Regions from separate parts of the Deinococcus misasensis DSM 22328 genome, predicted to be linked through region 2. Evidence: riboswitches for the same ligand, from Rfam matches in the RefSeq annotation. Region 2 holds a riboswitch; each other region holds the start of a gene.
The links. A riboswitch is a leader RNA that binds a small molecule or an ion and turns the genes downstream of it on or off. The one in region 2 is predicted to bind cyclic di-GMP.

Region 1 (7,846 bases), on a different contig from region 2:
TTCGTTCAAGGCAATCCAGCACGATTCTTACAGCCTGCTCTGGCAGGACCTGAAACCTTATTTGCTGGCCACCAAACCCCGTTCTGAGGCTGCACGTCAGGCGCTGGACACCCTGAAAAGCTGGGACGGCTTCCAGAAGCAAGAGAGCATCGGGTCCACGGTTTTTGCTGCGTGGTACAAGCAACTCACCTACATGATTCAAGACGAGTTGCCCACCGAGAAAGAACGCAAGCACCCTTATTTTGTGCTCGGACAACTCCAGAACGACGGCCTGTTCTGCAAAGGCCCCAACAGCAACAACTGTGCCGAATACCTCTCGCTCAGTCTGGACCGGGCCGTTCAGGACCTCAAGGGCCGTCTGGGTGAAGACCAGAGCACCTGGGAGTGGGGCAGGTTGCACAAGGCCTACAGTGCCCACGTCTTCAAGGACAACCCCCAGGTGGGCTGGCTGTTCAACCGCTTCACCCCCACCGATGGCGGACTGTACACCGTCAATGTGGGCACCTACGATCAGGAGCATTACCTGCAAACCCACGGGGCCAGTTACCGACAGATTGTGGACCTCGCCAACATGGACAACAGCCTGTTCGTGTTCTCGCTGGGCCAGAGCGGCAACGTGTTCAGTGCCCATTACAACGACCTCTCCCCCCTCTGGCGGGATGGAGAGCTGATCCCCATGAAGTCTTTTGATGGGGGCCAGAGCCTGATCCTGCAACCCTGATTTCAGGTTTTTTCAGGGGGAACTCTTTACCCTGAGGTTGGTCTTAAAACTTTTGGTGGGATCCGTGCAACCGTCTGCATTTCATGTGCAGGCGGTTTTTTTGCTGGCGGCTCTGGCTTTCAGAAGGCTTTCTCTGGACGGGAAAACAAAAAGCCCTGCACGGCACTGACCCCCAGAGAGGTCAGAACTTCCCACTGGTGTTCGGTTTCCACCCCTTTGGCGATCACATCCAGACCAAGGGCCTGTGCCATCCGCACCACTGCGGTCAACAGGGCTTCATCCCTGCTGCTGGGTTGCTCGGGGTTGAGGTCCTGAATCAGGTTGCGGTCCAGTTTCACCCCATGCACCGGATGGTGTTTCAGGGCTGAGAAGCTGGTGAACCCCTCGCCAAAGTCATCGATGATCAGGCGCACCCCGAGGTCCCTCAAAGCGGAAAGGCGACTCTGGGCCCTTTCTCCGTGTCGGGACAGCAATTCTTCTTTGATTTCCAGTTCCAGCAGGGCCGGGTTCAGGCCACTTTTGTCGAGGGCTTGCTGAACCGTGGCGGCAAAATCAGGGTGTGAAAACTGCTTGGCAGAGACATTCACACTCAGGATCAAGCCATGCCATTTGGCTGCATCCTGACAGGCCCGGTTCAGCACCCACGCCCCAATGGGCACACTGAGGCCTGTGCTCTCGGCAATCGGCAGGAACTCCAGAGGGGAAATGTGCCCGAACATCGGGTGGTGCCAGCGCAGCAGGGCTTCTGCCCCTCTGGGTTTGCCTCTGGGATCGGTGAACCGCTGGTACACGATGTCCAGTTCTTCGTTCTTCAGGGCCTGATGCAGAGCACTTTCCAGCGTGACCGGGGCCAGTCGGTCCGAAGATTGCATGCCGTGCAGTTCAAAACCGCTGCCTCTGGTTTTGGCTTCGTACATGGCTTTGTCGGCTTTCTCAAAGAGGTCCTGATAGGTGAGGGCATCCTCTGGAAACACTGCGAAGCCCACGCTGGGCGACACATGCAGGTGGTGCTGGTACAGGTGGAACATCGGCTCAAAGGCCTGCATGATGCGCCGGGCGACGGCCAGAACCGCACTGCTGTCTGCCACCGAGCGGATCAAGAACACAAACTCGTCTCCGCCTGTGCGGGCCACCGTGTCCTCGGTGCGCAAAATGGGTTCCAGCCGTCTTGCCACCTCGATCAGCAGTTCATCTCCCACGTGGTGCCCGAGGTTGTCGTTGATGCCTTTGAACTTGTTGAGGTCCAGCACCCCGAGCGCCAGACGGGTGCCGCTTTTGGAAGCATGCTCCAGAGCCACCCGGAAACGGTCTGCCAGCAGCAAGCGGTTGGGAAGTCCGGTCAGGGCATCATAAAGGGCTTTGCGTTCCAGTTCCTTCATGCGCTCGAAGGATTCCCGCTCCATTTTTTCTTTGGCCTGCCGTTCGGTTTCGTAGCGGTGGCGTTGCTGGTCCAGTTCGGTTCTGGCCCGTTCCAGTTCGTGCTGGGTGGCCAGTTGGCGGGTGCGCTGTTCGGCTTCGGCTTTGAGCACCTGTGCTTCCAGCTGGTGGGCTTCTCGGGCGGTATGAAGGGCCGCCTGCACCTCTCCGTCCTGCTCCATCGCCTGCGAGGTGAGCTGCAAAATCCGCGACAGGGTGCGCTGCCGGTTGCTGCCCCGTGCCAGTTCCTCGGCTTCAAAGAGCACATCCCGTGCCAGCGTAAGATGCCCCTGCCCGAGGTGGGTTTCCGCTTCACTGATCAGCACTTCAATCAGGCTGTCGATGGCCCCTGAACTGCGGGCCAGATTGATCGCCTCGTGGAAAGCCAGCAAAGCGGCATCCGTGTTTTCCCTCTGGCGGTACAAGACCCCAAGGTGGCGCAGGGCTTCAGCGGCCACCATGCCTTTTCTGGCAGTGATGTCCAGAGCAGAGCCCAGCAGTTCTTCGGCTCTGGGCAGGTTGCCCCGCCTCAACTGAAATTCCCCGTAATTGGTGCTGAGGATGGCCTCACCCATCCGGTGTCCGGCTTCCTGCACAATTTTCAGGGCTTTCTGGTACTGGTCCTGTGCGCTTTGCACTTCATCCAGATTGTCGTACACCCGTGCCAGATTGGTGGCAATGCCCGCAGAGAGCACATCCCCTTGCTGCCCGGCCAGCGTTTCGGCCTGCAACAGAAAATCCAGAGCGGTGTTGAAGCTCCCCAGATCGGTGTACAGGCTTCCGATGTTGCTGAGCAAGCCTGCCTCTCCACGCACATCCCCGAGCAGGCGGCGGATTTCCCGGGCCTCTTGCAAATGAAAGATCGCTGCGTTGCTCTCCCCTTTTTTGTGGGCCAGTTTGGCCATGCCATTCAGGGCATCCGCAAGGGTCTCCTGATCCCGGTACAGCCTTGCCCGCGCAACGGCCTGCTCGTACAGCAGGGCTGCCCGTTCGGTGTCTTCCTGCATGTGCCGTTTGGCTTCCTCAAGAAGGCGTTTGGGGGTCCTCAGGCTGGAGGAATTCGGATCAGACATCGGCTGCTCCTTGACGGGCAAAACTCGGGGGTTCTTTCAGTATGCACGTTCAGCCGGGAAGTTGCACACTTCCCGGCTGCAGGCCAGAGGATCACTTCAGGGCTTGTTTCAGGAAAGCCTCGGCGTTGATCACCCTGTCGGTGCTGGTTTGTTCCAAGAGGGGGGTGAGTTTCCAGAAGTTGGCCCCTTGCCCGAGGGCCAGAGCCAGTGTTCCAGTCACCACCGGGGCACTGAAACTGCTGCCCGTGGCGAGCACGCTGCGCTGACCGGGGTAAGCGGTGAACAGGTTCACACCGGGGGCCAGCACTTCGTTGCCCTGATGGTTCCACTCCACACTGGAACCATCGGTGTTGACGCTGCCCACACTCAGTCCTGAAAGGTCCAGCCAAGGATCGCTGCCCAATTGCAAGGCAGGGGGCAGGGGTTTGCTGCCTCCTTTGTTGCCCCCAGAGGCCACCATCAACACTTTCTTGTTGGCAGCGTACAGCATGGCGGTGTACACACTGCTGGTGAGTTGGTCGGTGCTGACACTCAGGTTGATGATGTCGGCTCCACCGTTCACAGCGTCATAAATGGCTTTGGCCATGTCTCTGGAACGGCCCGCACCATCCGGAGTGAGCACACGGAACACCTGAATGGTGGCTCTGGGGGCAATCTGGCGAATCAGCCCGGCCACAGCGGTGCCGTGACCATATGCAGCGTCACCATCTTTGCCTTCATCGGAAGGGTCTTTGTCCCAGCCCAGATAATCCCAGCCGGGGGTCACCGCCCCTTTGAGCATCGGGTGCTGGAAATCCACGCCGGTGTCAATCAGGGCCACATTGACCCCCTGTCCGAGCAAGGGTGCCATTTTCTGGGCTTTTTCCAGATTGATTTTGTTGAACGCAGCACTGTTGGCAGGGGCGGGTTGATAAATCCCATCAATCCACCAGCCAATGCCGTCGATCCACCAACCGATGCCATCAATCCACCAGCCAATGCCGTCAATCCACCAACCGATTCCATCGATCCACCAGGCGATGCCTTCGGTTTTGAAGGTGCCCTTGTCGCTCAGGGAAACGTCAAACAACTCGCTGGAACCCAGTTGTTCAATGGGAGGGCTCTGGTACTCTTGCTGATTTTGGCTGACGGGGGCCTGCCCACAGGAAGCGAGGGTCAAAAGCAAGGTGGTGAATAGGGTGAGGCGTTTCAGAACAGAAGTGTGTGACATGGTCACGTCCCTCCTTGGACTCCCAAAAGCAAGAGTGCATCTGCCGGATGGGCAAATGAAATGACAGCCACTGTGGAGATACCACAGCAGCGACCAATAGCCGGTCGCACCACTGACTCCACCTTTCCCAGGTGCCCGAATACAGGAAAGGCTTCACGGTCGCTATCAGCCAGAGGGTTTGGCTCTGTACTGATCTGCTACAATCATGACAAAAAAGCGCTTACGGGTCAATCCAGACGCGAAAAATCAAATTCATGCATGCCAAAAAATGGCTCTGCTGCGACAAAAACAGAGCCCTTAACATTTTCCGTACAACTCCCGGAAATTTCCTCAGCCAGACTTCAGAATTCACTGCTCTGGCTGAAGCAAAGGACAGGCAGCCTCTGCTGCCTGCCCTTTGTTGTTTGCCTTGTTGTGTGAAGGTAGGGATCCGAAACTCAGAGTCGGAAGCTGAATGAGCCTTTTTTGCATCCCACAAATGGAGCACAAACGGTGGCTGTTCCAGAGAGTTGCAGCGTGGAGAAATCAAAGCTGAGCGTGACTTCTGCTTTGAAGCCTGCCACAGAACCGCCCAGAGTGATCGAAGGATGCTGGGGATCCAGTTGGGCATGGCCCAGAGACACATTCCCCAGAGGGGTTTGCAGGGTGAGGTCCACCTGAATCAGGGTGGATTGCACCTCGTAAGACAGCACCACAGAGCATCCAAACGCCGCAATCAGCACAATCTGACCCCGGATGGCAGACACCTGATCGTGCAGGGGGAGGCTTGCAGCGTCGGTGGTGGCGGTCAGGGCGTGACCGGCAGGTTGCTGGTTGGCGATGTGGGGCAGCAGGTCTTCAGTGGTGAATTGGGCAGGCATAAATTCCTTTCTTGCATCGAAAGCACAGGGATTTGACGCTCAGGGATGTCCTGTCGTCCTGTCCTTCCTGAAGCGAGGATGCCATGCTCCCCATAAACGCACCGCTAATCGGCTGTTAACGGCTGGACCACAACAAAAAACCCTGCCAGAGCAGGGTCAGAAAGTGCAAGGTGTTTTACAGGGTGTTTCAGATTTCCAGAAAGAGTTGCAGGATGCGCACCGCACTGGCCTCATCGAGTTCGCCTTTGGACCTGCGGCGACCGTTCAGGTCTTCTTCAGCGCTCAGGGTGGTGTAACGCTCGTCCTGATAGTGCACGGTCAGTCCAGCCTGACGCAATGCATGCCCAAGGGCACGCACCTTCTGGGCCTGCTTGCTGGGCAGTCCATCGGTGCGAAGGGGCAAACCCAGCACCAGTTCGGTGGCCTGCTCTTGCTGCATTTTGCTCTGGATGCCAAGGATGTCTTCGGCTTGCTTGCCCCGGTGCAGGTAGCCGCGACCAAAAGCCAACCGGCCATAACTGATGGCAAAGCCAATGCGTTTCGGACTGACATCAAGGGCCAGGTAGGTGGTTTCGGGATTTGCAGAAGTGTCAGCCATGGTTTTGTGGGGTTTTTGGGGCAAAAAAAATCGCGGTCTTTTCGCCGCTTATGTTGAATAAGATAGCACAGTATGCATGACTTGTCAAGATTATGCAGGCCAATATGCACATGCATTGGACCCAGTTTTCCAGCACACTGAAAACATGATCCACGCCATTCCCCTTCTTGAACGGCAGAGACGGCTTTACGACCTCCCCAGAGGCATGGAGCGCTTCGAGGCTTACCTTGACCTGATGGCCAACGGCCACCCTGAACGGCTGCCCACCCTGCCCTTGCAAGCCATGAACCCGATGGCCCGAGAGCATGTGGCGGAACACCTTGATGCTTTGCTGGCAGAAGGGGCAGACCTCTGGTTGCAGGACTTTGCCACTGAACTGAATGCCCTGCTTCCAGACACCCCGGACCGCAACATGTGCTGGGTCATTGCCGATGACCTTAAAGGAGGATGGACCCAACGCCACCTGACAGAAGCCTCCAGATGCTTTGAGCTTCCCCGTTACCATCACGACTGGATTCCAATTTTGCTGTGGGTGTCTGACCCCATCGACAAAGAAACCCTCAGGAAAAACGCTTTTGCAGGTGCCTTCAGGCACTTTGACCACCTGAAGCATGGGGCACCCACCACCTTGGAACAGATGCTCTTGCAGGAAGGCCGGGCACTGCAATTTGCCAGAGAAACCGTAACCTTTTCCGCAGAGGAACTGGAATACACCGCAGAGGTCCTGCAACCCCACCTGCAGAGCACCCACTTCCCCACCCTGTTTGCCTGCCTGTATGGGGATGGGCCTGCAAAGGCCGTGGGTTATGCACCTCTGGGTCTCAGTGACCGGGCGGGGTTTGAATATGCTCTGGCAAGAGAAACCGGGCAGGTGGCTTAAAAGGCAACAAAAAAATCGGCGCTCGGCCGATTGATATATACATCATATCCCGGTATGCAGCATTCAGCAAGACCATGCAGGGACAAATTGCATGGGAACCGGGGCACAATCCTGATACTGTTTGAGTAACATGACTGTTCTGGAATCCACCCTCCCCCATCCCAAAACCCCAGAAGAGGCACTGAGCCTGCTTCTGGACGGCAACCGCAGGTACACCCACAACGCCCCCCACCTCGATGAAAGCCCCGAGCGGCGTGCAGAAGTCGCCCGCGGGCAGCACCCTTACGCCATGATCCTTGGGTGTGTGGATTCACGGGTTCCCCCAGAACTGGTGTTCGACTCTGGTCTGGGAGAACTTTTCGTGGTTCGCACCGCTGGACACGTGTTGGACCATGCCGTGCTGGGCAGCCTCGAATTTGGGGTGGAAGCCCTGAAAATTCCCTTGCTGGTGGTGCTCGGACATGACCGTTGCGGGGCCGTGAAAAGCACACTGGAAGCCCTTGAAAAACACATGCACGCCCACGAGGACATCGACTGGCTGGTCGAGCACATCAAACCCGCTTTTGAAGTTTCACAACACGAACAGAATCTGCTGGACGCCACCATCAAAGCCCATGTGCAGATCACCGTTCATGAACTGCAGCAAACCCCCATCCTCAGAGAAGCCGTGCAGCAAGGCAAACTCAAAATCGTGGGGGCTTTTTACAATCTGGACTCTGGCAAAGTCAAACTGCTCTGAGTCGTGGATTCAACAGTCTGAGTTCATCCTTTGATGGTCAGCAAGGGTTCAAGCTCTGCAACAGGCGTGGCCATGCCTGCACCTTGCAGGGTTTCCATGATCGCCTGAATGTTTTTGTACGCTTCAGGGGCCTCCTGCCAGAGGTCTTTCAGGTGGTCCCGGGCGATGTCCGATCGCACCCTGCGAACATCAAGGGGCGTCACCACCCGATCCAGCCATGTGGCAAACCCATCTGAAGGTTTTTGCATGGCCTGCCCTCTGGACAGCACCCGTCCTGCTCCGTGACTGGCACTGCAAAGGGCTTCCATGGACCCCAGACCTGCCATCAGGAAACTGCTGGTCCCCATCG
Region 2 (7,846 bases):
GGGAACCGCAGATGCCAACGGCAACTTCAATGTCACTCTGACCCTCACCCCTGCACAGGTAACGGCTCTGGGAACGGCCACCAACGTGACCGCCACCGCCACCGATGCCTCTGGGAACACTTCAGAGTTTGGTGCTGTGTTGCTGGTGAACACGGTCTCTGGCCGCATCTTTGACGATGTGAACTACGGTGGAGGGGCTGGACGGAATTACACCACCGCCAACACCAGTGCACAAAACGGCGGAACGGGATTTGCCAACAATGCCATTGGACGCAGCGGAGCCACCATCGAGGTGTATGACGCCACGGTTGCTGGCAACCCTGTGGACCTTGATCCCGTCACGGCTGGGGTGCAAAACAGCATCACCTCTGGTACCGATGGGGTGTATTCCATCCAACTCGTGGAAGGCAACTACCAGATCCGTGTGGTGAACAGCACGGTTTCCAGCGTCAGGACCGCCACAGGAGGGACACCTCTGGCCGTGCAAACGTTCCGCACCAATGCCAGCACGGGAACGGCAGTTGCCGTGACCAGTGAAGTGGGAGGTCGCAATCTGGCAGAAGTGGATGCAGGCACAAACGCCACCAGCACCCTCGCCACCCTGAATGGTGTTGCCGGGCAGGAGGTTCAATCCTTCAGCAGCGTCAACCTGACGGCAGGGAATGTCACAGGTGTGGACTTCGGTTTCAACTTTGACACCATCGTGAACACCAACAATGCCGGACAGGGCTCTCTCAGGCAGTTTGTGCTCAACAGCAACATCCTGAACAACACCAACCTGAATCAGGTCGGGCAGGTTTCAGGAAAAGAAGCCTCCATCTTCATGATTCCTGAAACGGCCCTCACAAACGATGTGGCCGTCATCAATCTGACCAGCAGCGTGACCGTCACCGACAGCAACACCACCCTCACCGGCCTGACCCAGACCACCAACATTGCAGACAAGAACACAGGGGCCCTCGGAACAGGTGACAACGTGGGTGTGGATGGACTTGCCCTCAGCAAAGTCAATGCCCCAGAGGTGGAAATCATCCTGGCCAGTGGCACCACCCTGCAAGTCAACGGAACCCAGTTCACCCTGCAAGGTGTGGCATTGCGAGGGGGCAACCAGTTGATTCTGGGCACCTCCACCTTGCCTGCCACGGGTTTCTTGATTGACCAGAGCATCTTTGGCACCACTGCAAAAGCTTTTGTGGTTCCCACATCCGGGTCCCTGTCCCAGCAGTTCGGGATGCAGATTTTCAACGGCTCTGGCATGGTACAGAACAACCTGATCGGCTTCTCTGCCACCTCCGGGATCGACTACATTGGTGGCCCTGCTGGGGTGACCATCCAGAACAACGAGTTCCAGCAAAACGGCAGAACCATCTCGGGTGGAGATGCCATCACCCTGTCGGGCAGTCTGAATGCCAAAGCGGTCACCATCACCGGCAACCTGATCGCCAACTCCAACTCCAGTGGGATCCAGTTTGAAATTGGCAGCGTGGCCAACAATGTGGTCACCAACAACTCCATCACCCGCAACGGTTATGGCGGAGCGGCCAGCCGACTGGAAGGTGCTGGAATCCATTACCTCGCCAGAACCAACGCAGTCAACAGCACCAACACCGACCTGATCTCCAAAAACCTGATTTTTGACAACCAGAAATCTGGCATTGTCATCAACTATGGCCAGAGGAATGTCAGGATTTCCCAGAACAGCTTTTACGCCAACGGCCTGACCTCCATTGACTTCACCACTTCCGATGGACATGTGGGTGGAAACGGAAACTATGGTCAAGGCGATGGGGTGACGCCCAACGATGGCATCACCATCGCCCGTCAGGGAAACACAGGCATTGATTATCCGGTGTTCAACGTGGCCACGCTGACAGGCAACACCGTCAACTTCTCGGGTTTTGTTGGAAACGGGGTCTCCACCACCTTTGATGGTCAGACAGCCATTCTGGAGTTTTACAAAGCCGATGATGACGGCAACCAGAACGGTCCTGTCATTGTTGGAGACGGCAAGAATGTGCCTCACGGCGAAGGCCGAACCTACCTCGGGTCTGTCACAGTGACTTTGGGCACCAACGGGGCTTTCAGTGGCAGCCTGACTGTGCCTGCAGGCACCCTGACCTCCAGTGATTTTCTGGTGGCCACCACCACCATTGGCAACAACACTTCCGAGTTCAGCCCACTGGTGGCCCTCTCAGGCTTCAGCATCTCGGGTTCGGTCTATGCGGACCTGCAACCCAACAGCGTCAAAGATGGAACAGAAGACTGGACCTCTGGAACCACCGTGTACGTCCACCTGATCCAGAGCGGCAATGTGGTGGCCACCACCCCGGTTGCGGCGGGCACAGGGGCGTTCTCCTTCAGCAGTGTCACCAATGGAACCTACACTCTGGCGGTCAGTCGCAATGCAGGAACGGTGGGCAGCCCTGCCCCTGTGATTGCTGCACCTCTGGAATGGCTGTACATCACCCCGCAGAACGGCACTTTGCAGGTGGATGTGCTCAACAGCAATGTCTCTGGACAGAACTTCGGTCTGTTCCGTGGCTCGCTGGTGCGTGGTCGGGTCTTCTACGACGATGCTTTTGGGGCCAGCAGTACTGCTGACGAAACCAGAGCCAACAATGCCCTGCAAGACCTCTCTGAACAGGGCGCATTTGGGGTCACGGTCACAGCTGCAGCAGGATCCAACACGGTGACAGCCGTGACGGACGCCTCTGGAGACTTCAGGATGTACCTGCCGCATGCCCAGTTCGGAGGTCAGAGTGTGGTGCTCAGCCATCAGGTGCAGCCGGCCACAGGCACCAACCTCAACAACACCTCCAGCATCCAGTTGGCCACCACCCTGAACGACGGTCTGGCTGCCAGCCGCACTTTCACCAGCACCAGCGGTCAAATCCTCGGGACCTATCATTTTGGGATTTTGCGTCCTGCAGTATGGCGTCCTGACCAGAGCGGTACCACCAGCAGCCCCGGCATCATTGAATACCTGCACAGCTACCAGCCCCAGACGCTGGGTGAGGTGGCGTTCAGCACCAACGGCAACCTGTACTACGGGGTTTATGGTGACCTGAATTGCGATGGGATCATCAGCGCGTCTGAAAGAAACATCAACTTGCTTGCCACCCCCATGCAGGTCGGTTACGACTGGCCTCGACTGACCGATGGCAGCTTCAAACCCTGTGAAGTGGTGGTGCAGGTTAATGTGCCTTCCAATGTGGCCCCCAACTCGGTGGACCGGGTGCGCGTCAAAGCAGAATTGAGCTGGGAAAACAACACCAGCGTCAAAAACCCCCTGTTCCTGATTGACACCACCACCACCCGCAGTCTGGCCAGTGGAGGCAAATTGAGCCTGACCAAGGGCCTGCGCAACGTGACCCAGGGTGAAACCAACTTCACCACCAACAACGGTGGCAAAGTGAACGAGGTCATCGAGTACAAAATCACCTTCATCAACTCTGGAAACACCGTCATCACCGATGTGGTGCTCGGAGACAACGTGCCTTTCTTCACCGATGTGGTTCAGAATGCCTACGGCACAGGAGAATTGCAGCTCTACTGCCCCAATGGTTCGGTGGTCAACGTGGAACTGGGGAACATCTCAGTGATTGACCTGCCCCTCAACCTGCCCACCACCTGCAACATCAGTCAGATGGCTCCGGGTGAACAGGGATACTTCCTGTACCGGGTACGGATCCGCTGACCTGCTGACTTTCCATCCCCTTCCAGATCTGGAAGGGGATTTTTTGTACACCTGAACACACTCTTTTGACCAATGGCCTCAGGGGCTACAGAGCCAGAGTTCCCCTTTGGATACCCTCTTTTCATGCCCAGATTGGATCCTCTGGTTCCCGATGCAGAACTTGTTGTTTATCTCCGTGAAGCCCTTGCTGGCCTTTATTCTGGCGAAGTGCACCTTCCAGAGCCCTCTGGAGGCCGGGAAGAAGGCCTCAAGCGCCTGAGGGCCTACTCTGGCAAGGATTACGCTGCCCGCAATGAGCTTGCAGGCAATGTCTCCAGGCTTTCCCCTTACCTGAGGCACGGCATGCTCGGTCTGAAGGAAACCGCAGAACATGCCAGACGCACCCTCAAAGGCAAAGACCGTTCTGAATTCCTCAGGCAACTGGCATGGAAGGAGTTTTTCTCTCTGGTGTTCTGGCAGCAGGGAGACCGCATTTTGGAGAACATGGAGCCTCCCAAATACAGTGCCCACTGGACACCAGATTTGCCCGAGGACCTGCGTGAAGGCCAGACCGGGCTTCCCTGTGTGGACGCGTGGGTGAAACGTTTAAAAGACACAGGGTATTTGCACAACCACGAAAGGCTCTGGTTTGCAGCCTACACAGTGCATTTTCGCAAAGTGCACTGGAAGGCCGGATATGCCTTTTTCAGAGGGCACCTCTTGGATGGAGATGTGGCCAGCAATGCCCTGTCGTGGCAGTGGGTGGCCAGCACGTTTTCCAGCAAACCTTACATCATGAACAAGGACAACATTTACAGGTATTCGGCTGCGAAATGGTGCTCGGGATGCACCGCAGATTGCCCTTTCCATGCCAGTTATGAAGCTTTGCAGGACAGGCTTTTCGGCCAGAGGTTTTCATGACCTCCCCGAACCCCTCAAAGGCCATGGTGTGGATCCATGGGGATTCCCTGAGCATCACCGATCCAGCTTTGCAGGCATGCCCTGAGGCCCCAGCCGTTTTTGTGTTTGACGAGGTGTTTCTGTCCAGCCATGCCATTGCTTTCCACCGTCTGGCCTTCATGTATCAGGGGGTCCGGGACATTGCCAGAGCCAGACAAGCAGAGGTGGCCCTGTGCAGGGGCAGCATGGTGCAGGAAATTCTGCAGTTTGCCCAGGAAAAGGGAGCAGACATGGTGCATGTGACCCGTGCACCCACGGCTGAATTTCGCAGGACGTTGGAGGGTCTGAAGTCTGCCCATCTGGATGTGGTGGTGCATGAGCCAGAACGCTTGACGGTTTACTCCAGACCTGTCAGGCGGTTTTTCCCTTTCTGGAAGGAGGTGCAGGCGCAGGTGTATCAAGATGCGCCGTTGTGGGATGAAACACAAGCCCCCTTCTGAACGCGATTCAAAAACCTGTCCGGTGTGTGGCCGTCCATTCCTCTGGCGCAAAAAATGGGAGAAAGTCTGGCCTGAAGTGGTGTACTGCTCAGACCGTTGCCGCAATGCCCGACGAACCAGAAGCGAGGCTGAAGAAAACCTGAAGACAAACTGAAGAACTCTGGCTGCTCTGGCTTTTTTTTGAAGTGCTGGCTGCGCTCTGGCACAGTTTTGAAGCCCATTTTGTACACAAGATGTCACGTAAACATGAAAGAAAAAGTCCTCTCAGAGGACAAAAATCCCCTTCTAAAAAGGCATTTACAATGCCATAATGTACACCAGAGATAGGCTCATGAGGCGATGAAGCGTTTTCCCGTATTCGGGCACCTAGGGAAACGCCGAGCCAGTGGTGCGACCGGCATGAAGCAATTGGTCCTTTGTTCTTCTGTGATCCCCCATGGGGCTTGCAGCTGAACGCACAACCCATTGCATTTCGTTGTCGGTCACTCTTCCAACCCCGGAAGGAGTGACTTTCAGCATGTTACACATCCCAGAAACCCCCAGGAACCGCGGACCCAACCCCACAGAATCGGCCAGAACACCAGGCTGATTGTGAGCACCTGACCCGTATTTTCAGCACCCCAACTTCACCGGCAGAGGAGACCTCCTCTGAAGGACAGGAAGCCTGTGCCTGAAAAACCCGACAGGAGCCAGATGTGGGACAGGAAGGCAGTGCCATCGCACTGGTGAGGACCTCCCACCAACAGTCCACCCCAAGGATTGTTCTGATTTTCCTCACACCGCACCATGAAAAACATCCTGACACTGACAGGCCTGACCTTCCTGATGGTCGCCTGCGGATCTCAAACTGTACCCTCACAACCCCAGACCGCTCCTCTGGCCGCCCCAGAGCAACTGGTGCTCAGCACCCTCACCGGACAACCCACCCTGCTCTGGAAGGACCGCATCACGGATGAAACCTCTTTCGAAGTGCTTTACAGCAAAGATGGCGTGAACTTCCAGCAAGAACAACTGCTTCCTGCCAACACCACCTCTTATGTGCCCAGTGAAGAAGGTTTTTACGCTGTGCGCAGCCGCCGCAACACTGAAATTTCAGAACGCACCAACAGTGTGAAGTACCAACAGGCCCATGAACAGGTCCATCCCACGCCCACGGTGACCGCCCAGAGCAAAGCCCATGTGCTTTCCAGTGGCAATCAGCACAACCTGTTCGTGCAGAACGGAAAAATGAATGCTTTTGGTTGGAACGGTTACGGCCAAACCGCCAAACTCAACCTCAACACGGTCACCGAAGTGGCAGCAGGCTGGAACAGTTCTTTTGCCGTCACCGCCAATGGCACCGTGTGGGCCTGGGGACGCAATGAATTCGGACAACTGGGCAACGGCAACACCACCGACCAGAGCACCCCTGTGCAGGCCTCCATCGACCACGTGAAAAGCATCAGCGCAGGTGTGGAACACACCCTTGCCCTCAAAACAGACGGCACCGTGTGGGCCTGGGGCCACAACAATGTGGGCCAACTGGGCAACGGCAACACCACCGACCGGAGTGCCCCTGTGCAGGTCACAGGACTGAGCAACATCGTGCAAATCGGTGCAGGACTCGGGCACAATCTGGCCCTCAAAGCAGACGGCACCGTGTGGGTCTGGGGCTGGAACAACAACGGACAACTCGGGCTGGGCACCACCCAGAGCCAGAGCACCCCTGTGCAACTCACCGGACTGAGCAACATCGTGCAGATTGCAGCAGGCCATTACCACAGCTTGATCCTCACCAGCACTGGAACGGTGTACAGTTTCGGGGACAACCACAATGGACGTCTGGGCAACGGCAGCACCCTCAGCAGCTTCAAACCCGTTCAAGTGCAAGGTCTGACCGATGTGCAAAGCATCGTGGCTGGTGCAGGACACAACCTCGCCATCACAGGCACGGGCAACGTGTACAGCTGGGGCAAAAACGACAACGGACAGCTTGGGCTGGGCAACACCACCGACCAGAACACCCCAGTTCAGATTCAGGGCATCCAGAGTGCCACGGCCATCTCTGCCGGACGCGCCCACAGCGTGATCCTGACTGCGGGTGGACAACTCTGGAGCATGGGCAGCAACTTTGGTGGACAACTCGGTGATGGCACCACCGAAGACCACCTCAGCCCGGTGCAGGTCACAACCTTGTAATTCGACACAGGACCATCTCTGCAAAACAACCCCGCATGTGCGGGGTTGTTTTGCTGTGTGCGAATCTTTATGGGAATGGATTTCAGATGTAAATGTTGTGATCGGTGGGATTGGCTTTGGACAGCAGCACCTTCAAATCTTCTTCGTCAGGATCGCTGGTCATGCGCTGAAAATCGTAAGGGTTGACCACGGTTTCCTTGAAATTGGTGACCCCAGAGGCAATCGCACTCTGGACCACATCGCGCAAAGCCTCGATTCCGGCCTCGCCATAGTGGGGACCAAAAGCAGGAACACTGAGCACGCTGGCTTCTTTGTTGTGCACCAGCACGCTGTAACGGGCAATGTTGCGGTGCCCCTGAAAATCGGTGAGAACCACAAACATGGTCTCGGGGCCGAGGGTGCTTTTCTCCAGCAGCAGGGCCAGGGTCTCTTTGGGAGCGCCGATTGTGCCTGTGATTTCGGGTGTATGCATGGAATCACCTTAACACCTGTGGTGGGGAAAAGGGAGGAACAAAACACCCGATTTTAAGTCGAGAGCCAAGGGCCGAGGGCTCAAAAAGGCTTTGGCAACAGCTTTCAGGAAAACAAATCC
Region 3 (7,846 bases), on a different contig from region 2:
GTGAAGTCGTAACAAGGTAACTGTACCGGAAGGTGCGGTTGGATCACCTCCTTTCTAAGGATCGTCCACTAGAGCTTCTTCTTCTCGTTCAACAGAACTCAAAACCAACCCCGGACGTCGGTCCGGGTTTCGTTTTTTGGGCCAGAGGATCTTCCCTCTGGCCTTTTTGGGTTTGTGCAGGTTTTGAGTCGTTTACAGTCTGAAGCGGTTGGAGGGTGCAGCATCCCGGCCCCGATCACCTCGGGCATGTTTGCGCATCAGGTTGATGCAATTTTCAATGTAGATGGTGTTCAGGCGTCCATTGCGGTCCCTTGCCCCTGCGGCAAAATGCAGGCCCTGCACCCTGGTGTGCTCCAGAAAAGCCATCACCTGTTCTGGTGGCAAGCCTGAAGTGTCAGCAAGCACAGGCAAAGTGGTTTTCTCCAATTGCGTGAGTTTCTGGATTTTGTCTTGTCCCAAAAAGGCACTGTCTGCCTGACCTCGGGTGGTGACCTGACGGACCATGGGATAAAGGGCCAGTTGCAGGTAGTTTTTCACCAGATCCTGGGTCTGGTCAAAAGCCAAATTGACATTGACGCTGAACCCATGTGTGATGGCATCTTCCAGCAAATCCCAGTCCATCACGGTGTTGTGAATGGCCCCGAAGGTGATGTTTCGAATGCCGTGGTTCCAGTAGAGTTCCAGAATCTTGAGGGTGCGGCGTCTGCGGCCTTCTTCATAAGCGTAGTTCTCTGCATCTGGGCGCACCAGAATGGAAAGGGGAATGCGTGCAACATCCGAGCACAGCCCAATGGTTTTGAGGTCCGGACTGATGCCACCCTCTCTGAGGTTTCGCACCAGCACCATTGAGGTGGCCCCGGCATGCTGGGCTTCCCGAACCTCCATGGCGTTTTCGATGGCAACCTCAGCAATCATGGGTTCAGCATACCAGTTGTGACTGAAGTGTAAAGGTGGACGCCTGTCAACTTGGGCAATTCCCTTGTTTGCCCAGAGAACTAGATTTCGGAGGGTGACAGGGGAGCTGGCTGCATACACTGTTTAGCATGCGGATTGCCGTTGAACTGGTCCCCAAAACCTACGAACACCTTCAGGAGGAGTTGACCTTCATCCAGCGGGCTTTGCCTGCCGTGGACACCATCAATCTGCCTGACCTGATGCGTTATGACATCCGAAGCTGGGATGCATGCCGTCCAGTGCGTGACATTTTGCCTCAAAACAGCCCGATCCCCCACTTCAGGTCCATTGACATCAACCTGAAAAAGCCTTTGCCTTTTGCAGAAAATCTCCTGGAAATGGGAATCAAAGAGGTCATTGTGGTGACGGGAGATCCACCCACAGACATGAGCAAACGGGTGTATCCCACCTCTTGCATTGATGCCATCAAGAAGTTCAAACGTGAGCTGCCTGAAATTCAGGTCTATGCAGGTCTGGATCCTTACCGTTCCAGCTTGCGCAGTGAGCTGGAATACCTTGAACGGAAGCAGGAAGCGGGAGCCGCCGGTTTTTTCACCCAACCTTACTTTGATTTGCGCCTGATGGATGTTTTTCAGGAGATGTTTGAGCAGTCAGAGTGCCACAACATGCCCATTTTCTGGGGGGTCACTTCGGTGGTGGGTGTGCGTTCCAGACGCTATTGGGAAACCCGAAATCGGGCCATTTTTCCCAGAGGTTTCGAACCCACCCTGGAATGGAACCGTGAGTTTGTGTTGAAAGCCCTGCAGTGGGTGCGCGAACGGGACAGCAACATCTACCTGATGCCCATCAAGGTGGGCATTGCAGAATATCTGGATGGTTTGCTGTAAATGCAGTTCAAAAAAGACCCAGAGGAAAACGTCTGGGTCTTTTTGTTGGCTGGTTCAGAAGGACCAACGCACCCCAAACCTGCCTGTGGGGCCAATGGGCAAACTGTTGCAGTAGGACTCGGGGCAATTGTTGTTTGGGGCTTGCCAGAGGGTGCGGATCAGGGCCATGCCCCCTGTGGCATCAAGGGCCAGATTGGAGGTCAATTTGAAGCGAATGCCTCCCATCACTTCGGTGGCGGTGAGGGTCTGGATGTTGGGCTCATTCATGAACATCTGGCCCACATTCACATATGGGATGAATGTTCCCTCTCCAAAGAAATACTTCACACTGAGTCCAGTGCTGTAGGAGGGTCGGTTTGCACTTGGAGCAAAATGGGCATGGATTCCATAAGAAAAACCATCCGAGATCGGGGCTTCATATTCTGCACCGAAGCCATAGACTCCAGCTGTGAAAGCCACATTGCTCTGGGCATGAACTTGATTTGACAACACAAACAGAGAAAGGGTAAGGCATAACATTTCTTTTCGCATGATGGTTATTTTATGGATTTGCTGGGCTGTTAACCAGATGATCTTCAAGACAAGCCCTCACTGAAAGATTTGGCCTTTAATTTTCACGGTAAATGAACTGTAAGAAATTGACCAAGGCTTTTTTTCTTCATGAAAACTGTTTTTGATTGACAGTGCGGGGTCTGTTTCGTAACGTGAAGACCAGAATGGGCCATCGCCCACTCATGAGACCATGAAACACATTCTGCATTCGGGCACCTGGAATGTGTGGAGTCAGTGGTGCGACCGGCATGAGCTTTGCCTTCAGGCATGTTGCATTCATGCTGGCACGCCCCTCCAGAGAGGATGCTGCCTTGACCGTGTATTCTTCCTCACAACCTGAAAAAACGCTGGATCTTGATCAGGAACCTCCTGCGCCTGTGGGCATGTACGAAGCAATGTTTCGACTGAATCCCCTGCCGATGTGGGTGTACGACCTGCAGACCCTGAGGTTTCTGGAGGTCAATCAGGCTGCTCTCCTGCGCTATGGTTACACCCGAGCCGAATTCCTGTCCATGGACCTGATGGGCATCCGTCCTCCAGAGGAACAGAACCTTTTGAGGAAATATTTTTGTGCCCCATCGGAGCAGAGGGTCCTGGAAGAAGAGCGCAGTTGGATTCACCTGACCCGCTCTGGAGAGCATCTGGAAGTGCATGTGGAGTCTCAGGAGGTGGAGTTTCAGGGCAGGCCTGCCCGACTGGTGGTGGTGCAGGACATCACCGAGAAAAACCGCATTCAGAAAGCCCTTGAGGAGAGCCAGAGCCAGTTCAAATTGATTGCGGAGAACACCGTCAACCTGATCATCCGGTTTGATCGGGCATTTCAGGTCACCTATGTTTCTCCTTCGATTCAGACTTTGCTGGGTTACACCCCGCAGGAATTCATGGAGATTGCAGACCACCAGTACATCCATCCAGAAGACCGGGAAAGGGTGATTCAGGAGGTTTTGCAAGCTGTTCAGGAGAGGGCACACCAGAAAATTCTGGAGTACCGCCTCCAGCACAAATCCGGGTTTTACCTCTGGGGGGAGACCGCATTTCGCCTGATGTGGCAAGGGGAAGATTTTCAGGGCTTTGTGTCTTCCAGCCTGAACATCACCGACCGGGTGGAGGCGCGGCAGGAACTGATGGAATCCCTGACCACCCTTTCCCAGATGGTGCGCCTTGCCGAAGAACTGGAGCAGGCCAGTGACCCTCTGGACGTGATTCATCTGGCGTTGCAGCACTGCACCAGTGTGCTGCCTTTTGACTATGGCATGTTTGTGCAGGTGGAAGACCACCAGTATCAGGTGGGGACCTGTCTGAACCTGCAGCCTGCCCTTGCAGAAAACCTGCTGAGCCATTACCTGAGTCACTCCGGCCCAAGGTTGCTCCATGCCTTTTTGAAGGGCACGCCAGCTTTCTTTGATGCCCATGAGCCCCTGTGTGCCCCTCCAGAGCCCCTCCCCAGAGCACAGGCCTGTCAGGTGGCTTTGCTGCCCATCCGGGCAGATGGAAGGCTCAGGGGCTTTCTGGTGCTCGGGACCTTCGAGGACCGGTTGGCTTTCACCGAGAACAACCAGCGCATTTTGCGGGCCGTGCGCGACCGCATCTCCCATGCCTTTGAACGCAGTTCTTACATCGAGAAACTGTCTTTCAGCCGGGAGGAGACTCTCAAATCCATTGGAATGGTGCTGGAGTACCGGGATTATGAAACCAAAGGCCACACCGACCGGGTGGTGCACCTGACCCAGCTCCTGGGCCGCAAAATGGGCTTGCTGGGAGAGGCTCTGGATGCCCTCAGGTGGGGTGCTTACCTGCATGACACCGGAAAAATTGCCATTCCGGACCACATCCTTCTCAAACCTGCAAAACTTACCCCAGAGGAATTTGAGCAGGTCAAAAGGCACAGTGAAATCGGGCATGAAATGCTGAAAAACATCCCGAGTTTGCCCCCTTCCACACTGGATGTGATCTTGCACCACCATGAAAAATGGGATGGCAGTGGGTATCCCGGCAAGATGGCCGGATATTCGATTCCGCTGGTCGCCCGGATTTTCAGTGTGGTGGATGTCTATGATGCCTTGGTCTCCAGACGACCTTACAAAGAGCCATTCAGTCATGAGGCAGCCCTGCAGGAAATCCAGAGCTGTTCTGGCAGCATGTTTGATCCCCATGTGGTGCGGGCCTTCGTGGAATTGATGCAGGAAGAAACCGCTTCAGAGCATCCTGCTTCTTGAAAACCTGCTTCTCAACAACAAAAGCAACTCTGAACCACAATTCAGTCTGCCACCATGAATCACATCAGATCCATGAAGAGGGCTTCATGTTGGCACGTTAAATTGATAAAACCTGACAGTCCATCCATTTTCATCCGCTGTGTTCACAACACCGCAGTGTTCAGACCTCTGTGGGTCACTCTGGGCGCTTGGTGTTGGATTCACCCAGAGGTGTTTTTGCACCCTCAGGAGGCCCGAGAACCATGGAATTGATTCTGTCTCACCCCGTATTTCAGGGGCATTTGAACAACATGCCCGCCTGCAAAATGGAAGTCTATGCCGATGAAGACCGCCACCATGTCACCGTGATGATCCGTCTGGGTCGCCAGCATGATTTGCTGGACCCCCACCAGACCATCAATGCGTTTTACCGTCAAGTGCTGTTCCGTCATCTGACGCCAGCCAGCAGCCTGAAATTTTATTGTGTGACGGCTTCAGGAACGTACCAGCATGTGCAACTGGAGGGTTTGCCCGGAGGTTACACAGGAGGGCAACTCATGCCCTGTCTGTCCCTTCCAGCAACAGCCCGCAGCATGACTGCTTGATTCCATACACAACAGACAACAGCAAAGAGAAAACCAGAAGAGGCCAGAGCAAATCTGACCTCTTCTGATTTTGGTATTAAGGCAAGAACGCAAATCCTACAGGGGTTGGGCAGGGAAACAGGCCCACAGGTTCCAAGGTGCCTGCCTCTGCATCCCGTCTGAACACCATGATGGTGTCGCTGTCCTGATTGCCTGTCAGCACAAAGCGGGCATCTGGCGAAAGAACCATTCCTCTGGGCACCTTGCCTTGTGTGGAGACGGTTTCGATCAGGCTCAACTCTGTGGTGTCTGGATGCACCTCAAAGACCGCGATGCTGTCGTGGCCACGGTTGCCCACATAAATGAAACGTCCATCCGGGCTGACAAGCACTTCGGACGCAGAGTTTTTCTCTGCGGTGTGACCCTCTGGAAGGGTGGATGCGAGGTGCTGAACCACCATCAAGCCGGTGGCAGGTTCCACCACCAGACTGGCCACCTGGGAAGAAAGCTCCAGAGCCACGAAAGCCCGGGTGCCTGTGGCATCAAACTGGATGTGCCGGGGACCAGAGCCCTGTGGGAAGGCCACGATGTGCAAACGGTGCAGGGGGCCCTCTGGGCTTTGCAGGTCATAGACGTACACCTCATCGGTCCCGAGGTTGGTGGCGGCCATGTGGCGTCCTGCAGGGTGTGGGCGAATGCAGTGGGCGTGAGGGTGGTCCGCATGCTCGCCGGGGGTGTGGTGCTCATGCTGGTCTGTGGCGATGTGAGGAAACAGGGCTCCATCAGATTGGATGGGGTAAGCCACCACGGATTTTTCGCCCATGTAGTTGGCCACAAAGGCAAACTGGCCTTTCAGGTCCGTGCTGACGAAAGCCGTTGCCCCTTCCAGGGCAGACTGGGCACTGAGCAGGCGCAGCTTGTGGTCCTCCTGAACATGAAAGCTGTAGATGGCTCCTTGCTCGGTTTCACTGGCGGCCAGCACAGCATGACCCTCTGGATGGATGGCCACAAAAGTGGGGTTGGCCACCTCTGCAACCAGTTCTGCCTCTGAAAGCTGACCACTGGTGGGGTCAAGGGTCATGGTGTAGATGCCTTTTCCAGAGGCTCTGGGAACGTGGCCTGCGGACTGGGTGTAAGTTCCAATGTAAAAGCGTTGTGGTTGCATGGGTCTCCTGTCGAATTTCTTGCAGTATAAGCAAACCCTGCAAACCCATGGGTTGCATTTGCACGAAAGCCACAGGGCTGTCTAGCAAGGAAGCCCTTTTCAGAGCACAAAAAACCCCGGAAGTTCCGGGGCTGGTCTGAGGGGTTGATCTGAAAATCAATCTGTGGGGTTGTTGTAAGCAGAGGAAGCGGTCCCGGGCCCAGTGGAAGAACCGGGTTTCTCCAGTTGCTGACGCCAACGTTCGGTGAGTTTTCCAGCGGTTTCTCTGGAGCCCAGACCGAAAGCCAGAGCGAAGGCCACCGCAATGGCTCCGAGGGTCAGCCCGAAGGCAAGGTTCACAATTTCATTGGCGATGCCCATCTGGCGCAGGGCCATGGCACCGAACAGGGCGATGGTGGACCAGCGTGCCACCCCGGCCAGCAGGCGACCGTTCACACCACTGGCGCTGCTGGCAATCCGGGCAAGGAAGTTGGCAACCAGCAGTCCCACTGCAAAAATCACCATGCCCAGCGCAATCTGACCGATCAACTGGATGAAATTGCGGGTCAGGTTGGCGAGGGTTTCGGCTTGCAGCAACTCAAAGGCAGACACCAGAGCGAACAGCACGATGGTGGCATGCACCACATGGCCCGCAATGGCGCTTGGGGTGGTGTTGCCCACTGCGGGACTGCCAGTGGGTTGAAAACCCAGCATTTGGGGCAGTCGGTCAAAGTCCATGCTGGTCAGCAGACCACGCACCAGATCCCCCACAAAACGCCCAATGAAGAAAGCCAGAGCCAGCACCGCAGCAGCAGCGAAAATGTTGGGCAAGGCACTCAGAATGCGGTTGAGCATGTCGCTGATGGGGGCGGTGATGGATTGCAGTTGCAGGGCATCCAGAGCCGCAGTGATGAAAGGAATGATCACCAGACCGTACACCACGATGCCCAGCAGGTTGGAAAGGTGGGTTCCTGCAGGCAACCCTGCACGCATGGTCAGGCGGTCTACACCTGCGGTGGCAGCCACATTGGTCACCAGGGTGCGCAGCAATTTGGCCACGAAAGCCCCGATCAACAGAATCACTGCAGCCCCGAAGATCCTCGGGATGAAGGCCAGGAAAGTGTTGAGGAAACCTGTGGCTGGTGACAGCAGGCTGTTGAGGCCCAGAGCCCCCAGAATGCCGGGCAGGAAAAACAAGAGCACCAGACCATACACGATGTCTCCCACCGTTTTGCTGATCTGCACAGGTTCTCCCTGCTGGTGTCTGGCCATCCTTTCATCGACATGTGTGGCTTTGAGACCTTTGACGGTCAGCAGGCGGGCAAAATGCGCCACCACAAAAGCCGCCACTGCCAGCAGAATGGCTGTGAGCAGGTTGGGCAGGTAATTCAAAAACTGTTGCGTGTAAACCTGAATGGTGTCCATGGCTCCCCCTCGGGTGGTTTTGGCAACCCCCGCTGTGAAATGGCCTTTTGATGGGCCACACTTGCGTGTTGAGGTCATGATAGAAACCCTTTCACAAAGACATGACAGGATTTCTTACAGAACATGAGCAGATTGAGGAAAAAT
Region 4 (7,846 bases), on a different contig from region 2:
AAACCTTTGATTCTGGGCGTGTTCGTGGTGGTGATGGTCCGTTCTCTGGTGACCATCGAGGACAATGGAACCGTGCTCACAAAGGTGATTCTGGCAGCTTTCTTTTACATGACCTTCACGGCTCTGGCTGGGTTGGTGGTCAGTTTCGTGAACCACCAGAAGGAGGCCCAGAGCCGCTACCGCACCTATGTGAACACCTTGAAGAAGATTCTGGTGCCCTTCCAGCAGCGTTTGACCACCGGCAACCCCACACATCCAGAGTTGCAGCAGGCTTTGACGGTGCTTCAGCAAGCCATTCCCGATTTGCAGGGGGTGAAGGTGCATTCCAGAGAGCCTTTCCAGTGGGGTCAGGAAACCCTGCACTGGGTGGATCGGCAGTGTGCCCTGCCTGAAGGGGACAGCATTCCGGTGCGTTTTTACCTGAAAGACCCCCATCCTGAATCCGAGGCTCTGGAGGCTGCGCAAGACGCTCTGGAGCACCTGTTGTTCTTCGCGGACCACCATTCGGTGATGGAGCAGCAAAGCAACACCGATCCTTTGACCGGCCTGATGAACCGCCGTTCGGCTCTGGAGGCCATGCTGGGGTTGGCGCGCAAAGCCATGCAGGAAAAGCGTTCCCTTTCTGTGGTGGTGATCGATGTGGACCACTTCAAGCGGGTCAACGACACCCACGGTCACGATGTGGGAGATCGGGTGCTGTTGTTGCTGGCCCAGTTGCTGCAAAACCGTTTGCGCAGCACGGATTTGACGTTCCGCTGGGGCGGCGAGGAATTTCTGCTGGTGTTCCACGGTCTGGAACCGGCAGGTGCCCGTCAGGTCTTGTTGCGCCTCAAGGAGGATTTTCAACGCCAGTGCTTGCAGAACCTCGGGTTTGAGGTGACCTTCTCGGCAGGGGTGTTTGGTGGGGTGCTGTCCCGTCGGGAGGATGTGGAACTCTGGCGTGAACAGGCAGACCGCTTGCTGTACGAAGCCAAGCGCTCTGGCCGGAACCACATCCAGTTTGAAACCACCTGAGGCGGTCAGAAGGAAAGCTCCTCACCCTCCTGAAGTTGGCGTTCTCTGGGCTGCAACTCCAGCAGAACGTTCACGGCCACATCCCCTGAAACCTGAATTTCCCGAGGGACCTGCAAGGTGTATTTCCCCTCCCAGCTTGAGGGAAGCAGCATCTGCAACCGGTACGTCCCTTTTTTGAGGCCTCGAATCTGCACGGAACCGTCTGCAGACAGGTTTTTGCGGTGCTGTTCCTGCCCCTCCAGAACCACCACCACCTGACGCAAATCGGGGACCTCTGGCCACTCCAGCGTGTCTTGCTGCCCAGAGGGAATGGGGACCACCTGCACCTGAAGGTCAAGGGTATGGGTTTGGTACGCCCGAAATGCCAGTTGGCGGGTTTGCCCCGGTTCCAGAGTCACGCTGTAAGGCAAAGCAGGCTCGAACCGCAGACCCTGCAAAGCTTCTGGAAATTGCACCTCCAACTGGGTGGGTCCAGAGAGCAGTTCTGGAAACACAAAATGCCCCTGTGCATCGGTGGTGGTGTAAAGTCCACCCGCCTGAACCTGCACGCCCACCAGAGGTTGGCCCTGTGGGTCCAGCAAGGTGCCTTCCAGTCTCCCGAGGTTGGCTCTGGGCAGGGTATACAGGGTGATGGGCACCCTGGCAGAAACCTGCACCTGCCAGTTGGGGTTGCTTTCCAGACCAAGTTGGCCTTTCAGGGTGTACGCGCTCTGGTCGGGTTGCTGCCATGTTGCTGAAGTGCCCAGCGTCCAGTTCCCTGCAACCCAGTCTGAGGTGGACACAGAAAAACTGGCATTCCAGAGGGGTTGCTGGTACACCACATCGGATTTGAGCTGGACCTTCCAGGTGTTTTGCTGCACATCCTGTTGCAAGCCCAGAGCGCCCTGCCACCTGAAAGGACCGTTTTTGTAGGAGGTGCCCCCCTGCAACGCAAGTTGTGGCGTGTGCTGGATTTTGAACCAGTGGGGTTCATGGCGGATTTCTGCAGACCATGCCGTCTGAAATTCTCCTGCCAACCATTGACCCTGAACGGCGGCCTGCACTGTGAAATCCTGACCCCTGTAGGACCCTTTCACGTTCAGGGTGTGGTCTGAAGGGGTGTTCAGCAGGTGGTTCACTTCCAGCTGAAAAGGTTTGAGGTTCCATTCCAGACGGGTTTTCAGTTCACTTTCTTTTGCACCCAGATGTCCGGCCTGTATCCCTTGAAGGTGCATTTGCAGGTTGGCGTTGCTGTACTGGAGTTGACCCCAGAGGCTCTGGCTGCTCAGGTCCACAGAAGCTGCTGCATTCCAGTGTTCTGCACCCTGCACCGTCTGGAAAGCTGCTTCCAGCACCTTGAGGTCTGGGGCAAACAGGCCATGCAGTTTCCATTGTGGATGCTGGAGGTTCAGGTCCACCCCTCTGGTCCCGACGGTTCCAGCAAACCGCCAAAGTTCATCCAGCGGAAGCTGTACCTGCACGGCGTCCATGACCAGTGGGGTTCCAGAGAAGGTTTGCAAGGTCAGGTTGCCTGCCGTCCACTGTGCAAAGGGGGTGCTGTACTGGAGTCTCCAGCGCTGTGGCGAAACCTGCACCCGGAAATCCCCTGACCATGAAGAGGAAAGCTGGCCTTGCAGGTTCACTTCTGGTTGCAGGGTCAAACCAGAGCCAGACCCACCCACCCCAAAAGACGCGGTTCCTTTCAGGGCATGTTTCTTTTGTGAGGTGGGCAACTCAGGCAACAGCAAGGAAGTGACCGCATCGGCACGCCACACCTGTCCGTCAGGGTGGGTGGCCTGCACCACCACCTGCTGTTCACGTCCGGCCTCCACAGAAGCTGGAAAGCCCACCTGAACGGTGATTTTGCGCATTTCAAAAGGCTGCAACAGGATGTGTGACTCAGAAAGCTCCACCGCTCCTCCAAGGTCATCTCTGGCAGACAGGGAGAGGTCTTCTGGCACATTTCCTGCGTTCTCCAGCCAGAATTCCAGCAGGTAAGGACCACTTGCTCGCTCCGGGTGAGGCACGGCTTGCAGGTGAATTTGCCTTCTGGGTTGCACTTCGATTTGAACTTCAAAAGCCTGACCGTCCAGCCAGAGCTGGAGGGAATAAGTGCCAGCCAGAAGCCGCTCGGGAAGACGGAAAGACAGCAATTCGGTGGTGCTTTCCTGCCCGGAAAGTTCCACGCCCATCACAGGGAACAGCCAGTTCCAGCCCTCTGGAAGCCCAGCGGAAATGGAAACGGTGTGGGGAGCATCCTGCGGGTTGTCCAGCAGCACAGGAACGGTCAGGACACTGCGCGGTTCTGCAGTGAAGTGGTTTCGGGGCACGGAGGGTGCTGCAAGGGCCACCGAACACAGCAAACCTCCGAGCAGCAAGCGTTTCAAGGCTCACTCCTTCCAGTGGATGGTGTATTTGACCCCGCTCACATCCTGCACCCCATCGTCTGCCAGGACCATGAAGGTGTACTTGCCTGCGTCAAGGTTGTCCAGTTCAAATTCCAGCAAGGCCAGAGAACCGGGATACAGCCCTTTTTTGGGCAGAGGAATGCGCCGGATCTGGTTTCCCTGTGCATCGTAAACCTCCAGCAGGTAACTGGGGGAAATGCGACCCTCTCCAGCATTGCTGACCTGCACCGAAAAAATGGACTTCTGGGGTGCTTTTTTGAGGTTGGGGGCACCAAATTTCAGTTCGGCTCTGGCCCCTCCAAATTCGGTGATGATTTGCACGGCGGTGCGCATCACCTGACGCAATTGCAAACCCTGACTGCTGGTGGTCACCGGCACATCGGCAGGTTCCAGCATCAGGACCGACCAGAAGGTGCCTTTTCTGGGGTCCTCGGGCACCTGAATCTGGTATGGAAGGTTGATTTCCCCTCCGGCAGGCACGGTGATGGTGTCCTGAGGCAGTTTCACCCACAGGGCATTGGAACGGCTCAGGGTGCCGGGCGCAGCAAACCGGGTGCTGTTCAACTCAAACTGGTAGTCCTGCAGAAAGATTTTGAGGGTTTCCGGGGTTTTTCCGTTGTTTTTCAGCAGCAGGTTGCCGGTCAGGGTGGCCCCGGCAGTGGCGTTGTGGGTGTGGATCAGGTTGCCTTGCACACTGACCTGTGCAAAAGCCAGAGATCCGAACAACAGGAAGGTCAGCAGGTGTTTCATGGTCACCTCAAAACAGGCAGAAGGGGAATCCCCTCCTGCCTGCCTGAAAAAACATCTTTGATGAAGGGCTCTGGACTCACTCCGCAATCAGGGTGTAGGTCACGGTCAGGGCCGTGTTGGAATCAAAGCCCTTGGTGGCTGCAAAAGCGTAAGTCAGGGCTTTGGCGCTTTGCACGCTGAAACGGGGAATTCCGGTGACCAGATTCACAGCACTGGTGCCCAGAGCGGCTTCTGCTCCGGTGCCGTTCCCGGAATCGGGGGTGTAGTTCACGGTGCCTGTGACGCCATCGGGGAGGGCTGCACTCAGGGCAACAGTGATTTTGCGTGCCCCGAGGATGCTTTCATCGCTGGTTTCATAGGCCAGGGTGGGGGATCCGGTCACGGTGCCGTTGCCCAGACCGGTGAACACCACACTCACACTGCCAGAGACAGTCAGCACGTCAGACATGTTGTTTTCGACGCTCAGGCCAATGTCGCCAGTGGTGGCGGCAAAAGCGGTGCTGCCAAGGGCCAGAGCGGTCAGAAAAGCAAAGGTGTTGCGGGAAGTGGACATGTGAACCTCCTGTCGTGGTGTGCCACGACGTGAAAACGTTCCTCTGGAACCAGAGAAATCAACCAATAGCCGGTCGCACCACTTGCTCCACCTGCTCAAGGTGCCCGTATACTGAGCAGGCTTCAACGCTTCTATCAGCAGAGGATCAACCTGTGCTTGATGGCTCTATTTATACCGAAACAATGCATGTTTGTAAATGGCATTTGGCCTTAATGAAGTTGCCCTGGCAACACTTTACACATAACTATGTTTTGTAATATTTATGAAACACTTTAATCAATAAGGATGTTCTGGTGATGCCCATCCCATGACAGAACATCAAAAAACTGCAGTTTCCTGCAGCCTGAGGTGGGTGAAATTTTGTTTTCTCAATGGCCCTGAGGAGGTTGCAAAGGTCCTTCCAGAGGGTGCTGCACCATGCAATTCCGTCCCAGCTGTTTGGCCCGGTACAGGCACTGGTCGGCCAGTTGGATGAGGTCTGCTGCATGAAGCCATTCATGTGGGTACAAGGTGGCCACCCCCACACTGACCGTCACCGTGTCTGTGCTTTCTGAACCTTCATGGGGGAGACCCAGACGGCGCACCGCGTCCTGGATGCGTTCTGCCACCAGAGCTGCTCCATCCGTGCCTGTCTCGGGGAGGATCACCACGAATTCTTCTCCACCATAGCGGGCCACGGTGTCTGCACGGTTTCGGACGGCCCCAGAAAGTGCAGCGGCAATGTCTCTCAGGCAGTCGTCCCCTTTGAGGTGGCCGTAAAAGTCGTTGTAGCGCTTGAAGAAATCCACGTCACAGAGCAGCAAAGACAGGGGCCTCTGGTGCCTGCGGTGGATGGCCCACTGGCTTTGCAGGTGCTCATTGAAGGCTGCACGGTTGTAAATTCCGGTCAGGCCGTCCAGAAAAGCAAAGCGTTGCAGTTCGGCATTGGCAAGCTTGAGGGCTTCTTCGGCTTTGCGCCGCTCTGCAACCTCGGATTTGAGTTCACGGGTGCGCAGTTGCACCTGAATCTCCAATTCTTCGGCGTGGCCCCGCAACACCAGAACGTGCTCCAACTGCTGCAAGGCGTGGCTGAGGGTCCTGCACAGGGCTTCATCGTCAAAACGGCCCCAGATGGGCGGTTCATAAAGCAAAAAGCCATAATGCACCTCATTGACGTACAGCGGTGAACAGTAAAGCGTTCCAGAGAGCAGTTCTGCTTGCATGCTGTCTGGCAGCAGTTTCCGACTCTGGAACAGTGAGGGATCCAGAGCAGAGCGCGCCCCTGAAGCCAGAGCCACTCTGGCCAGAGGGTCAGGTCGCGGTCCGCTCTGGGCGTAAAGCACCACCATGTGGTGTTTGATGCCCACATGGTCCAGATATGCCTCCATGGCCTGAAACAGGTCTTCCTGACACTCAACAGCATAAAGTTCTGGGGCCATTTTGGAGGAATTGATGCTCAGAAGGTGGTTTCGGGAGTGCAGCATCTGCAGAACGTTCACCAGCAGGTTCTGGGCCTGATAACCGAGCACCAACCCCTGGCAGGGTTGTTCTGGGGTGTCGAGCAGGTTCATCCAATTTTGCACCCCATCGCGCCACACGTAAAACTCTTGTTCCAGATGGTTGCGGGTCAAAAGGGTCTCTTTCCAGAGGTTCAAAAACCGGGCATGCTGCTCTGGATGAGGCGCCACCTGCTGAAACACCTCAGAAAGGTGCTGCTGGACATCCAGCACCCCCTGATACAGCCTGCTCTGGACCTGTGTTGCGAGGGTGGGCAGTGCAGGTCCACAGGACTCGCGGACCACCAACTGCGGAAGCACAAAATGGTCTTCTCTGGGGGATGCCACAGACAAGTTCAGGAGCACCCGAGCAGCCTCCTCACCCTGTTCGAAAAACGGTTGCCTGACGGTGGTGAGGGCCGGGACCACATGTTTGAATTCCTCGCTGTCATCGAAGCCGACCACAGCAATGTCTTCAGGAACCCGCAAGCCAAGCTGGGTGATCGCCTGAATGACCCCTTCGGCCATCTCATCGTTGGCGCACACCACCGCCTCGAAATCCCGCGTGCGGGACAGCAAACGGGTCATTTCCTGATGGGCTCTGGACGAGGCATACTGCCCGGTGAGCACCAGAGCCTCCTGAACCGGCAAACCGTGGGCCTGCATCTCATCGCGGAACACCGCTTCACGTTCCTCGGAATCCCGGTTGCCCACGATGCCCCGCATGAACACCATTTTCTGCAAGCCACGCACCTCCAGAAGGTGCTGCATCATGTCCTGCATGGCTGGACGGTTGTTGATCAGGATGCTGGGAACCCCATGCACCTTGCGACCAATGCTCACCACCGGAAAGCCCTCAAACCGCTGAACCCATTCCTCCAGAGCGTCATCGGAGAGGTGCACCCCCAGTGCACCAGAAAGCAAAATCACCCCAATGTGCTTCTCTGGATCCACGAGGTCGTAAATGTCGTTTGCCCGACGGTACACCGGCTCAGGGCTGTCGATGTTTTGTCCAACATAAACCGTGACTGGAATCTGGAGGTCTTGAAGGGCACTTTGGACGCCTGCAATCACCGTGTTCTGGTAATGGTAAAGGGCGTTGGTGATCACAGCAACGCTTTTGATGGGGGTCATGTTGCACCTCTGTGGAACCTGCTCTCGGGTCAATGGATGTGGGGCACCTGAACTTTTTTCAAGATACAAAGGAAGTGTGGATCAAGTGTGGCATTTGGATTCAGCTTCTTGCAGAGCAAAAGCAAAAAACCCTCCTGTCGGAGGGTGAATGGAACAGCACACCATTCAGAACAAGCGCTGACCGTTGGGCACCTTGCGTTCCAGAGCCGTCAAGACCACCCTCCCCTGCTCATCCGGGAAGCCCGTCACCAGCACTTCAGAAGTGAAAGGCCCTATGCGGCGTGGTCCAAGGTTCACCACGCACACCACCTGACGGCCCAGCAAATCTTCTGCGGTGTAAAGGTCGGTGATCTGCGCACTGGAGGCTTTGACCCCGAGGTCTCCAAGGTCCACCCACACTTTCCATGCCGGTTTGCGGGCCTCGGGGAAAGCTTCAACCCGAACGATGGTGCCTGCACGAAGGTCCACTTTCTGAAAGTCATCAAAGGAAATGTTGGGGTTGCTCATGCCTTTTCATGATGCCATGCCAGAGC

Region 1: it holds a riboswitch for cyclic di-GMP, as region 2 does, so the genes downstream of both, Q371_RS19710 (S8 family peptidase) here and Q371_RS08010 (RCC1 domain-containing protein) in region 2, are expected to answer to the same signal.
Region 3: it holds a riboswitch for cyclic di-GMP, as region 2 does, so the genes downstream of both, Q371_RS26080 (HD domain-containing phosphohydrolase) here and Q371_RS08010 (RCC1 domain-containing protein) in region 2, are expected to answer to the same signal.
Region 4: it holds a riboswitch for cyclic di-GMP, as region 2 does, so the genes downstream of both, Q371_RS03715 (hypothetical protein) here and Q371_RS08010 (RCC1 domain-containing protein) in region 2, are expected to answer to the same signal.

The regions. Positions count from the first base shown of each region.
Region 1 is NZ_JQKG01000046.1:11,899-19,744, reverse strand. It holds gene Q371_RS19720 (penicillin acylase family protein) at 1-721, shown strand, start outside; gene Q371_RS19715 (EAL domain-containing protein) at 841-3,210, opposite strand; gene Q371_RS19710 (S8 family peptidase) at 3,302-4,420, opposite strand; cyclic di-GMP riboswitch class II at 4,510-4,593, opposite strand; gene Q371_RS19705 (hypothetical protein) at 4,858-5,280, opposite strand; gene ruvX (Holliday junction resolvase RuvX) at 5,468-5,878, opposite strand; gene Q371_RS19695 (hypothetical protein) at 6,024-6,758, shown strand; gene Q371_RS19690 (carbonic anhydrase) at 6,889-7,497, shown strand; gene Q371_RS19685 (RtcB family protein) at 7,521-7,846, opposite strand, start outside.
Region 2 is NZ_JQKG01000010.1:32,910-40,755, forward strand. It holds gene Q371_RS07995 (beta strand repeat-containing protein) at 1-3,697, shown strand, start outside; gene Q371_RS08000 (FAD-binding domain-containing protein) at 3,821-4,597, shown strand; gene Q371_RS08005 (deoxyribodipyrimidine photo-lyase) at 4,594-5,076, shown strand; gene Q371_RS26435 (DUF2256 domain-containing protein) at 5,054-5,230, shown strand; cyclic di-GMP riboswitch class II at 5,400-5,485, shown strand; gene Q371_RS08010 (RCC1 domain-containing protein) at 5,863-7,254, shown strand; gene Q371_RS08015 (DUF3197 domain-containing protein) at 7,337-7,726, opposite strand.
Region 3 is NZ_JQKG01000046.1:217-8,062, forward strand. It holds partial or broken rRNA gene Q371_RS19635 (16S ribosomal RNA) at 1-54, shown strand, start outside; gene Q371_RS19640 (copper homeostasis protein CutC) at 193-915, opposite strand; gene Q371_RS19645 (methylenetetrahydrofolate reductase) at 1,044-1,802, shown strand; gene Q371_RS19650 (hypothetical protein) at 1,857-2,294, opposite strand; cyclic di-GMP riboswitch class II at 2,532-2,612, shown strand; gene Q371_RS26080 (HD domain-containing phosphohydrolase) at 2,633-4,570, shown strand; gene Q371_RS19660 (hypothetical protein) at 4,813-5,154, shown strand; gene Q371_RS19665 (lactonase family protein) at 5,231-6,298, opposite strand; gene Q371_RS19670 (mechanosensitive ion channel) at 6,455-7,702, opposite strand.
Region 4 is NZ_JQKG01000003.1:121,512-129,357, reverse strand. It holds gene Q371_RS25260 (GGDEF domain-containing protein) at 1-1,014, shown strand, start outside; gene Q371_RS03725 (carboxypeptidase regulatory-like domain-containing protein) at 1,020-3,380, opposite strand; gene Q371_RS03720 (hypothetical protein) at 3,384-4,151, opposite strand; gene Q371_RS03715 (hypothetical protein) at 4,228-4,704, opposite strand; cyclic di-GMP riboswitch class II at 4,763-4,846, opposite strand; gene Q371_RS25255 (diguanylate cyclase domain-containing protein) at 5,073-7,313, opposite strand; gene Q371_RS03705 (tRNA-binding protein) at 7,479-7,820, opposite strand; gene Q371_RS03700 (alpha/beta fold hydrolase) at 7,827-7,846, opposite strand, start outside.